3 regions of the Laedolimicola ammoniilytica genome follow, and region 3 is predicted to be linked to each of the others. Evidence: a T-box and tRNA genes for the amino acid it is inferred to sense, from the RefSeq annotation. Region 3 holds a T-box; the other regions hold tRNA genes.
What was found. A T-box is a leader RNA that pairs with one kind of tRNA and senses whether it is charged. The one in region 3 lies ahead of OCV63_RS08815 (valine--tRNA ligase), so its partner is inferred to be a tRNA-Val.

Region 1 (3,276 bases), on a different contig from region 3:
TACGGCGGGTCTTCGCGACGCTCTGGACGAGCTGGGTATGCCCTATGTGGTAAATGAGGGTGACGGCGCGTTCTACGGCCCGAAGATCGATTTCCACCTGGTAGACTGCATTGGCCGTACCTGGCAGTGCGGAACCATTCAGCTGGACTTCCAGCTGCCCCAGCGTTTCGAGCTGGAGTATGTGGGCGCAGACGGCGAGAAGCACCGTCCGATCATGATTCACCGCGTGGTATTCGGTTCCATCGAGCGTTTCATCGGTATCCTGATTGAGCATTTTGCAGGCGCGTTCCCCACCTGGCTGGCTCCGGTACAGGTACGTGTATTACCGATTTCTGACAAGTACATGGATTATGCAGAGAAGGTTCGCAAAGAGCTGGAAGAGGCCGGTATCCGCACCGAGCTTGACAAGCGTGCTGAGAAAATCGGCTACAAGATCCGCGAGGCTCAGACCGCGAAGATTCCGTACATGCTGGTCGTAGGTCAGAAAGAGGAAGAGGAAGGCGCTGTCTCCGTCAGAAGCCGCGAGGCGGGCGATCAGGGAGCGAAGGCTCTGGGTACTTTCATTGCTGACGTGAAGAAAGAGATTGAGACCAAAGGCAGAGAAGCATAAAATTATTTGAACGCAGATTCCCCCGCCCGGAGGCGTAAGCCTTCCGGCGGGGTTTTTAAAAGGAGTTACAGATGATACAGGATATCGCACCGCATATCTATCACAACGAATATCACCCGGAGAAGCCGGACGCCGACAGCTATCTCATGTATTTTGAGAAGCATAACGCACTGGCGAACTGGGATGGAGAAGAGATTACATTTCCCAGATTCCGGGATTTTCCGGAGGTGAAGACAGCGCTTTCGGAGAATATCATTTATCTGTTCACGGTGGATGATAAAAGATTTTATCTGGCGAAGGAGCTGGCTCTGCCGGAACGTAAAGGATTCCGCCTGGAGAGTAACCGAAGATTCCGGGACGCCCAGCCTCAGTGGCTGTCCTTTGCGGGAATCACCGGCTATCAGCTCTGGCACTGGTATGACGTCCGCAGGTACTGCGGCCACTGTGGCAGCCCCATGGTGCATGACACGAAGGAGCGTATGATGCGCTGCCCGGACTGCGGCCAGATGGAATACCCGAAGATTTCCCCGGCGGTTATCGTGGGCATCTTACATAACGGAAAACTTTTGATGTCAAAGTATGCGGGCCGGGATAACATCACCTACTACGCGCTGATTGCGGGCTTCACCGAGATTGGTGAGAGCATTGAAGAGACCATTCGCCGGGAGGTCATGGAGGAAGTGGGCCTGAAGGTCAAAAACATCCGCTATTACAAGAGCCAGCCCTGGTCCTTCTCCGAGACCGTGCTGATGGGCTTCTTTGTGGATCTGGAGGGCGACGATGAGACCATCACCCTGGACACCGAGGAGCTGGCCACCGCCGAGTGGTTCACCAGAGAGGACGCGCCGCCCCAGCCTCTGAACATCAGCCTGACCAGTGAGATGATCTGGCAGTTTAAGAACGGGAAGGTGTGAAAAAGCACCTTTCCCGTAAAAAATAAGGTCAAAAAACCCAGTATTTATGCGGCTTTTGGAGATTCTGAAAAGAAAATGAAAAAAAGTTGAAAAAAGTGCTTGACTTTTCTTCGGTTGTAAGGTTATAATAAGCAAGTCGGTTGGGACAGCAAGTCAAAACCGAGAACAAAATGGGATCTTAGCTCAGCTGGGAGAGCATCTGCCTTACAAGCAGAGGGTCATAGGTTCGAGCCCTATAGGTCCCATTTATGGCGAGGTAGCTCAGTTGGCTAGAGCATGCGGTTCATACCCGCAGTGTCGGGGGTTCAAATCCCTTCCTCGCTACTAAGATTCAGACCCAAGAGTTGAAAAGCTCTTGGGTCTTTTGTTTATGGAATAGGAAATTCCGATAGAATTCCCTATTCCATAAAAGCAAGCAGAGCTTGCAAAGATGCGCACTCGGCGCAGTGGTAGATGGTTGCTGAAGCAACCGCGCCTCGGCGCGAGAATGTGCCAATGGCACATTCTTTTTCATGAAAATGATTGCAATAGGATTGGAAGCTGGTATAAAATCAGGGAAGTGAAAACTTCTCTGATTTTTGCTTGGCGATCATAAATGATGAAAAATAAGGCATATTGTTTTCAGAGCCTGGATGTACTATAATACTGGCTAAGAGAAAAAGACAGGATACGGTGAATGATATGGAACAGGTACAGCATGAGATCCCGCCGCTCTACGATGAGCATTCGAAAATTTTGATTCTGGGCAGCTTCCCGTCGGTCAAATCCCGGGAAGGACATTTCTTCTACAATCATCCACAGAATCGATTCTGGCGGGTTCTGGCAGCTGTGACGGGGCAGGAGACGCCGGGGACGATTCCTGAGAAGAAAAAGTTCCTGCTGGGGAACGGCATCGCCCTCTGGGACGTGATTGCCAGCTGCGAGATCGAGGGTTCCAGCGACAGCAGCATCCGGAACGTGGTGCCGAACGATATCCGGCCTATTTTGGAGACAGCGGATATCCGGCAGATCTACGTGAATGGAGGTACAGCGGAGAAGCTTTATAAGAAATACATGTTCCCGGCGACGGGACGGACAGCGGTGCGTTTACCGTCCACCAGCCCGGCCAACGCGGCCTGTTCGCTGGAGAAGCTGATCGAGCAGTGGAAAGTGATTGGCGCGAGTTTAAACAAATAAAAAGAAAACCGGGCAGAGGTTCCCGGAGAAAGAGGTATAACATGCGGGTAGGAATGGGATATGACGTACACAGACTGGTGGAGGACCGGAAGCTGATCCTGGGCGGCGTGGAGATCCCCTATGAGAAAGGACTTTTAGGCCACTCCGACGCGGACGTGCTGCTCCATGCGATCATGGACGCCCTTTTAGGCGCGGCGGCCCTGGGCGACATCGGCAAGCATTTCCCGGATACGGATCCGGCTTATAAGGGAATCTCCAGTATCCGGCTTCTGGAGCATGTGGGAAAGCTTCTGGAGGAGGAAGATTATGTGGTGGGCAATATCGACGCCACCATCATTGCCCAGCGGCCGAAAATGGCGCCTCATATTCCGAAGATGCGGGCCAATGTGGCGAAGGCGCTGCAGATCGAGGAAAGCCAGATTAACATCAAGGCCACCACGGAAGAGGGCCTCGGCTTTACCGGCACCGGCGAGGGTATTTCCTCTCAGGCCATCTGTGCGCTGATTCCGGTGGCGAATTACGCCTATGAAGATGTGATGCAGATTCCGAACGGCTGTCCGGGCTGTGGCGGCTGTC
Region 2 (3,276 bases), on a different contig from region 3:
CACACCGATTTTTGCTATCTTTATAGCCACTCGCCCAGCTCTTCCATATCCTGGACTGTCGTAGACCAGCCGGTCGCCAGCCTTACCACCGTGTGCGTGTCATCGGCTTTCTCCCAGAAGCTGACTGCCACGTGTTTCTTCAATTCCTCCAGTCTTTCATTTTCCATAATCACAAACTGCTGGTTGGTCGGGGATTCCAAATAGAAAGTATAATTTTTGTCATGAAGCAGACGCTTCAACTGCTCCGCCATTTCGATGGCATTGCGGCTGATATTCAGATACAGATTTCCCGTAAACAGCTCGTCAAACTGAATGCCCAAGAGACGCCCCTTCGCCAGCAGCGCTCCCTGCTGTTTGATCCGCGTCATGAAATGCTTCGGCGCGTTCCCTTTCGGAAATACTACAGCTTCCCCGCAGAGTGCGCCCACCTTAGTGCCTCCGATATAAAAGACGTCACAGATCCGTGCAATATCCGGCAGGGTCATATCCGCCTCCGGGCTCATGAGACCGTAGCCCAGACGCGCGCCGTCCAGATACAGCGGCATCTCATAGGCATGACATACCTCCGCGATGGCCTCCAGTTCAGCCTTGTTATAGAGCGTACCGTACTCCGTCGGCCAGGACACATACACCATCCCCGGAAATACCATATGCTCATGATTGCCATCCGCATAAAAAGTCTCCATATAATTCTTAAGCTCGCCCGCATCAATTTTGCCCAGATGCTGGGGCAGGGTCAGTACTTTATGACCGGTATTTTCGATAGCGCCCGCTTCATGCGCGCTCACATGGCCAGTCTCAGCCGCTACCACGCCTTCATAAGGCTGCAGCATGGACGCAATCACCACCGCATTGGTCTGGGTTCCACCCACCAGAAATTCCACAACCGCATTCGGGCACTCCGCCGCTTCCCGGATTTTACGTTTGGCATTTTCACAATATACATCCGAGCCATAGCCTGGCAGCGGCTCCATGTTCGTCTCCGTCAATCTCTGTATAATCCGCGGATGGGCTCCTGCTGAATAATCGTTCTCAAATGAAATCATACCATAACCTCCTCTTTTCTATCCCTGCATCCTGATGTTGTTTTTATTATACTATGGATTTCTGTTTTACCGCAATTATATCACGAATCTGCCTGTTCATTTTAGGTTCTCGCAAATTTTCTGGAAAAAAAGTTGCTTTTTTTAGGATTCTCTCTTGATTTCCTGAGGTAAAGTGCTACAATGAAACATAGAAACAGCAAGGGCTTGTAGCTCAGTTGGGAGAGCGCTGCGTTCGCAACGCAGAGGTCGAGGGTTCGAATCCCTTCAGGTCCATGGAACAAAGATTTTATAAATACGGAAGTATAGCTCAGCTGGGATGAGCGTTCGCCTCACACGCGAGAGGTCATGGGTTCGAGCCCCATTACTTCCACTGGAAAAGCCTGTATTTACGGGCTTTTTTTAATACATTATTTATTTTATTTCACAGAAAAAAGGCCCCACAAACCTGCGAGGCCTTCCTATCTAAATATATGCTTTTCATTGATTCTGTTTTCTCTTTATACTACCCTTCCTTAGGCGGATACTCCTCAATCGCAGGCTGGAAAGCCATAATATTCCGCATCATACCGGAATCCGCTACGATACATTCACCGGTAACTCCATCTGCCATGCGGGTACACATACCGTAGACAACAATCGCCACAGAATCTGCTGTCGGAATTTCATCCAACTTTGCTACCATCATTTCCTTACCAAGCTCTGCCTGCTTTTCCGGCGACAGGGTACGGATGGGACCATTGGTCAGACAGCCCGGCGTGAACATACCGCCCGGAGCTACCGTATTTACCATGATGCCATAGCGCTTCAGCTCCTTAGCAAGCTCTGTGGTCATGGCAATCACGCCGCCCTTGGAAGCCGTATAGTGGGCATAGCCGCCAAAGACCGGCTGTGGAAGATACGCAGAGTTAGAAGACACTAATAGCATCTTACCTTTGATTTTATGTTCGATCATGTAGCGGCTCACATACTTTGCGCAGCGGTAAGCGCCCAGAAGATTCACATCCAGCGTATCCTTAAATACATCCTCTGGCAAATCCTCGATATGGGCAAAGCTCCAGATACCTGCTGCTGTAACCAGAATGTCCACGGAGCCATAGATTTCTGCCGTAAAAGCTACCAGGCGCTCGACCTCCTCTTCTTTTCTGATATTGGTTTTACAGAAGGTCACTTCCAGGTTCTCTTCTTTCAAAATTTTAACGGCCAGTTCTCCCTTTCCCTCACCGGAACCGGCAATTACCACCTTCGCACCGCCCTGGCAAAGCCTGCGTGCTACACAAAAGCCCAGACCGGAAGTTCCTCCTGTCACAATCGCTGTTTTTCCCTTCACCGACAGCATTTCTTCCAGAGACGCTGTATTGGCCAGATATCCTCTTAAAATCATTTCCGGTGTCAGATTCATAAGCTCCCTCCTCGTCAGATAAATTTTGGTGCGCAGATCACAGCCTCATGGCCATGCAGCAGTACTTTATTCCCCGGACGCAGACTCCCTTTCCTGCAAATAATTGTGCCGTTATTGGTATCTAACACATAGCTGTAAGTAATTTTCATTACCCGGCCGATTTCTTCACCATCCAGGAACACCTTTTCACCTTCATTTCCCATATTGCGTCCCTTGATGTGGATATCTTTTTCCGCTACGGTAAAACCGACTACTTCGCGCTCTGCTCCTTTATCCCGTATGGCTGCCAGCGCCTCTTTTCCAATAAACTCCTTCTCCCAGCAGATTCCTGTATCCAAACCTACCTCATAGGGATTCGTATGGCGCAGATCCCGCATGTAATAGAAGCCCGCCTCACAGGGTAAGGTCCATGCCATGATCTGGAATTCTGTAACCTCCCGGCCTCCGTAGGTCTTCGCCAGCTCCCGCAGCTTTTTCTCCTGCTCCGGCGCTTTCTCCTTGGGATAATAGATTTCAAAGCCCAGCTTTTCACCGGTAAAGCCGGCCCGGTTGATGAGCACATCAATACCGTCGATTTTATTGGGAAGGATCTGGAAGAACTTCTGTCCATCCACCGGATTTTCTGTCAGTGCATTTATCATTTCCAGTGATTTCGGTCCCTGTACCGCATACATTTCCCAGTTTTTTGTGATGTCCTCATAGGCTACATCCAGCTCTCCCCTGTGTGCGTCAAACCAGAGGAACATATCTGCCCGAAACAGCGTGGATACCCAGTACCGATTCTCTTCCATACGCATCACAACCACATCATCGACAATCTCGGCGGCATCA
Region 3 (3,276 bases):
CGAGCCTGCGGATGCAGAGATTAAGATAGAAACGCCGGTTTCAGAGGAAGAGGCGCCGGTGGAAGAAACAGCTCCGGCGGCGGAGCCGACGGTGGATCCGGCCGCAGAGCAGGCAGCTAAGGACGAAGCAGCCCGTCAGGAGCAGGAAAAGAGTACCTTCGTGACGGACTATGAGAGCGAACCGCTTCTGAATACCACTTCTATTAAATATCTGAGCCTGGAGGTGGGAGGAACCGACGATGAGATCCGCCTCAACTGGATGTCCCCCAGTGGAAGTGCCGGACAGGTAAGCTGGTATACCGTGCAGGACGGGACATTTCAGATGGTGACGGCCCAGTGCAGCGCTTCCCAGACTATGCCTGGATATTATGTAAACAAAGCGACGGTGACCGGACTGCAGCCGGGAATGACCTATGCGTATAAGGTAGGAAATGACGCCGGAGGCTGGTCCCCGGAATACAAATATACCGTCCCGGAAGGGGATACCACCCATGGTTTTACGTTCCTGGTGGCCTCCGACGCGGAGATTGGCCAGGATGAGAAGAATGATGTGCAGGTGTCCATCAACGACTGGGACAAGGTGGTGACCCGGCTTACCGATTATGTGCCGGAGGCGCAGTTCCTGGTTCATACAGGTGATCAGGTGTCCAGGTTTGGAGACGCGGGGGAGTATAGCGGATTTTTGGATCATCTGGGACTTTATAAGATTCCGCTGGCACCGGTGACCGGTAATCATGACGTAGCGAATGAGCAGATGGCCGAGGAGCTGGGCTATGGCGGCGGGCCATTCTTCTATGAACATTTCAATGTGCCGAACCGCTCGGAGGAGTACGGCATGAGCGAATACGACAAGGATGGCGATTACTATTTCATCCGTGGAAATGCGCTCTTTATCGTGCTGAACAGTGTGACGGCCCAGGCGACTGATACTCACGAGGCATATGTGCCGAAGGTGATTGCGGAACATCCGGATACCAAATGGCGGATTCTCATCCAGCATTATCCGGCCTACAGCAGCGTGGCAAGATATCAGGAACAGATGGACAGCTGGATGCGCTATTCTCTGGGCTATATCTGTGAAGACAATGATATTGATCTGGTGCTGACCGGCCACGATTCGGTATATTCCAGATCCGCATTCACGAATCGGCGTTGTGAGAATTACGAGGGCTATGATTACGCGTCTGGCGGTATGGCAGTGAATCCGGAGGGAACCATGTATGTGGTCTGCGGAACCTCCAGCGGAAGCCTGTATCAGGCGGCGACGCCCAACGATCAGCTGGTCTTTCAGGGACAGCCGGAGGAGCCCATGGCTCTGCGGATCGATCTGACGGATACCGACCTTCATCTGCGGGCTTATACCGTAGACAACTGGACCGTCTACGATGAGTATACAATTCGCAAAGAATAGCGCAGAAACCTTGACAATCCGCGGAAAGACTGCTATATTTACCTACAGTTAGACTGGAAAGAATAACGACATAATTCAAAGGCAGAGAAAAAGAGGAGTACGCGGGACATACGTCAAAAGAGAGGACAGCTCATAGGCTGAGAGGCTGTCGTGGAAGGGTCGCCTGCGGAAGGTAGCTTTGGAGCCGGAATGGTGAAACGGGAGCACAGAGTAGCCATTCACGCCTGACCAGCGTTAAAGGGTGAGAGATATGAGGCGGATTTTCGCTTCATAAGTAAGGTGGTACCGCGCACAAGCGCCCTTTCAGGATAAGAGAGGGCGCTTATTTTTTTTCGACTGGTTCAAGAAGCGAAAGAAAAATGAAGGAGGAACAGAATGAAAGAGTTGGCAAAGACCTATGATCCCAAAGCAATGGAGGATCGTATTTACGGAGAGTGGCTGGAGAAAAAGTATTTCCATGCAGAGGTGGATCGGAGTAAAAAACCGTTCACGATTGTCATGCCGCCTCCCAATATCACAGGAAAGCTGCACATGGGACACGCGCTGGACAATACCCTGCAGGATATCCTGATCCGTTACAAGAGAATGCAGGGCTACAATGCGCTGTGGATTCCGGGAACCGACCATGCTTCCATTTCCACAGAGGTTAAGGTCATCAACCAGCTGAAGTCGGAAGGCATCGATAAGAACGAGCTGGGCCGTGAGGGCTTCTTAAAGAGAACCTGGGAGTGGCGGGAAGAGTATGGCCGTACCATCGTAGATCAGCTGAAGAAGATTGGCTCCTCCTGCGACTGGGACAGAGAGCGCTTCACCATGGACGAGGGCTGCTCCAAGGCCGTACAGGAGGTATTCCTGCGCCTGCATAAGAAGGGCTATATCTACAAGGGCTCCCGTATCATCAACTGGTGTCCGGTCTGCAAGACCTCTATCTCTGACGCGGAGGTAGAGCATGAGGAGCAGGCAGGTCATTTCTGGCATATCAATTATCCAATCAAGGGCAGCGATAAGTTCGTCGAGATCGCTACCACCAGACCGGAGACATTGCTTGGCGACAGTGCCCTGGCTGTGAATCCGGACGACGAGCGCTATAAAGATATCGTAGGTAAGACCGTGATCCTGCCGCTGGTAGGCCGCGAGATTCCGGTCATCGCCGACGCATACGTAGATAAGGAGTTCGGTACCGGCGTGGTTAAGATTACCCCGGCGCACGACCCCAACGATTTCGAGGTAGGAAAGCGTCATAACCTGCCGGAGATCAATATTCTGAACGACGACGCAACCATCAATGAGAACGGCGGCAAGTACGCAGGCATGGATCGCTACGAGGCCCGCAAGGTCATGGTAGAGGAACTGAAGGAGCAGGGTCTGCTGGTGAAGGTGGTAGACCATGTCCATAACGTAGGAACCCACGACCGCTGCGGCACCACTGTTGAGCCCATGATCAAGCAGCAGTGGTTCGTAAAGATGGAGGAAATGGCAAAGCCAGCTATCGAGGCCATCAAGAACGGCGATCTGACTTTCGTGCCGGAGCGCTTCGACAAGACGTATCTGCACTGGCTGGAGAATATCCGCGACTGGTGTATTTCCCGTCAGCTCTGGTGGGGACACCGGATTCCGGCTTATTATTGCGACGACTGCGGCGAGATCGTGGTAGACCGGGAGATGCCGAAGGTGTGTCCGAAGTGCGGCGGAACCCATTTCACACAGGATCCGGATACCCTGGATACCTGGTTCTCCTCTGCGCTGTGGCCCTTCTCTACCCTGGGCTGGCCGGAGAACACAGAGGATCTGGACTACTTCTACCCCACCGATGTGCTGGTAACCGGATACGATATCATCTTCTTCTGGGTCATCCGTATGGTATT

Region 1: it encodes a tRNA-Val, which carries the amino acid that the T-box ahead of OCV63_RS08815 (valine--tRNA ligase) is inferred to sense. The anticodon was not compared.
Region 2: it encodes a tRNA-Val, which carries the amino acid that the T-box ahead of OCV63_RS08815 (valine--tRNA ligase) is inferred to sense. The anticodon was not compared.

The regions. Positions count from the first base shown of each region.
Region 1 covers NZ_JAOQKC010000023.1:11,558-14,833, reverse strand. Annotated here, with positions in the region: gene thrS (threonine--tRNA ligase) at 1-610, shown strand, start outside; gene nudC (NAD(+) diphosphatase) at 682-1,524, shown strand; tRNA gene OCV63_RS14045 (tRNA-Val) at 1,697-1,769, shown strand; tRNA gene OCV63_RS14040 (tRNA-Met) at 1,775-1,848, shown strand; gene OCV63_RS14035 (DNA-deoxyinosine glycosylase) at 2,206-2,700, shown strand; gene ispF (2-C-methyl-D-erythritol 2,4-cyclodiphosphate synthase) at 2,742-3,276, shown strand, end outside.
Region 2 covers NZ_JAOQKC010000014.1:4,270-7,545, reverse strand. Annotated here, with positions in the region: gene OCV63_RS10960 (threonine aldolase family protein) at 21-1,046, opposite strand; tRNA gene OCV63_RS10955 (tRNA-Ala) at 1,247-1,319, shown strand; tRNA gene OCV63_RS10950 (tRNA-Val) at 1,343-1,416, shown strand; gene OCV63_RS10945 (SDR family NAD(P)-dependent oxidoreductase) at 1,549-2,445, opposite strand; gene OCV63_RS10940 (aminomethyltransferase family protein) at 2,460-3,276, opposite strand, start outside.
Region 3 covers NZ_JAOQKC010000010.1:34,352-37,627, forward strand. Annotated here, with positions in the region: gene OCV63_RS08810 (purple acid phosphatase family protein) at 1-1,411, shown strand, start outside; T-box leader at 1,487-1,717, shown strand; gene OCV63_RS08815 (valine--tRNA ligase) at 1,787-3,276, shown strand, end outside.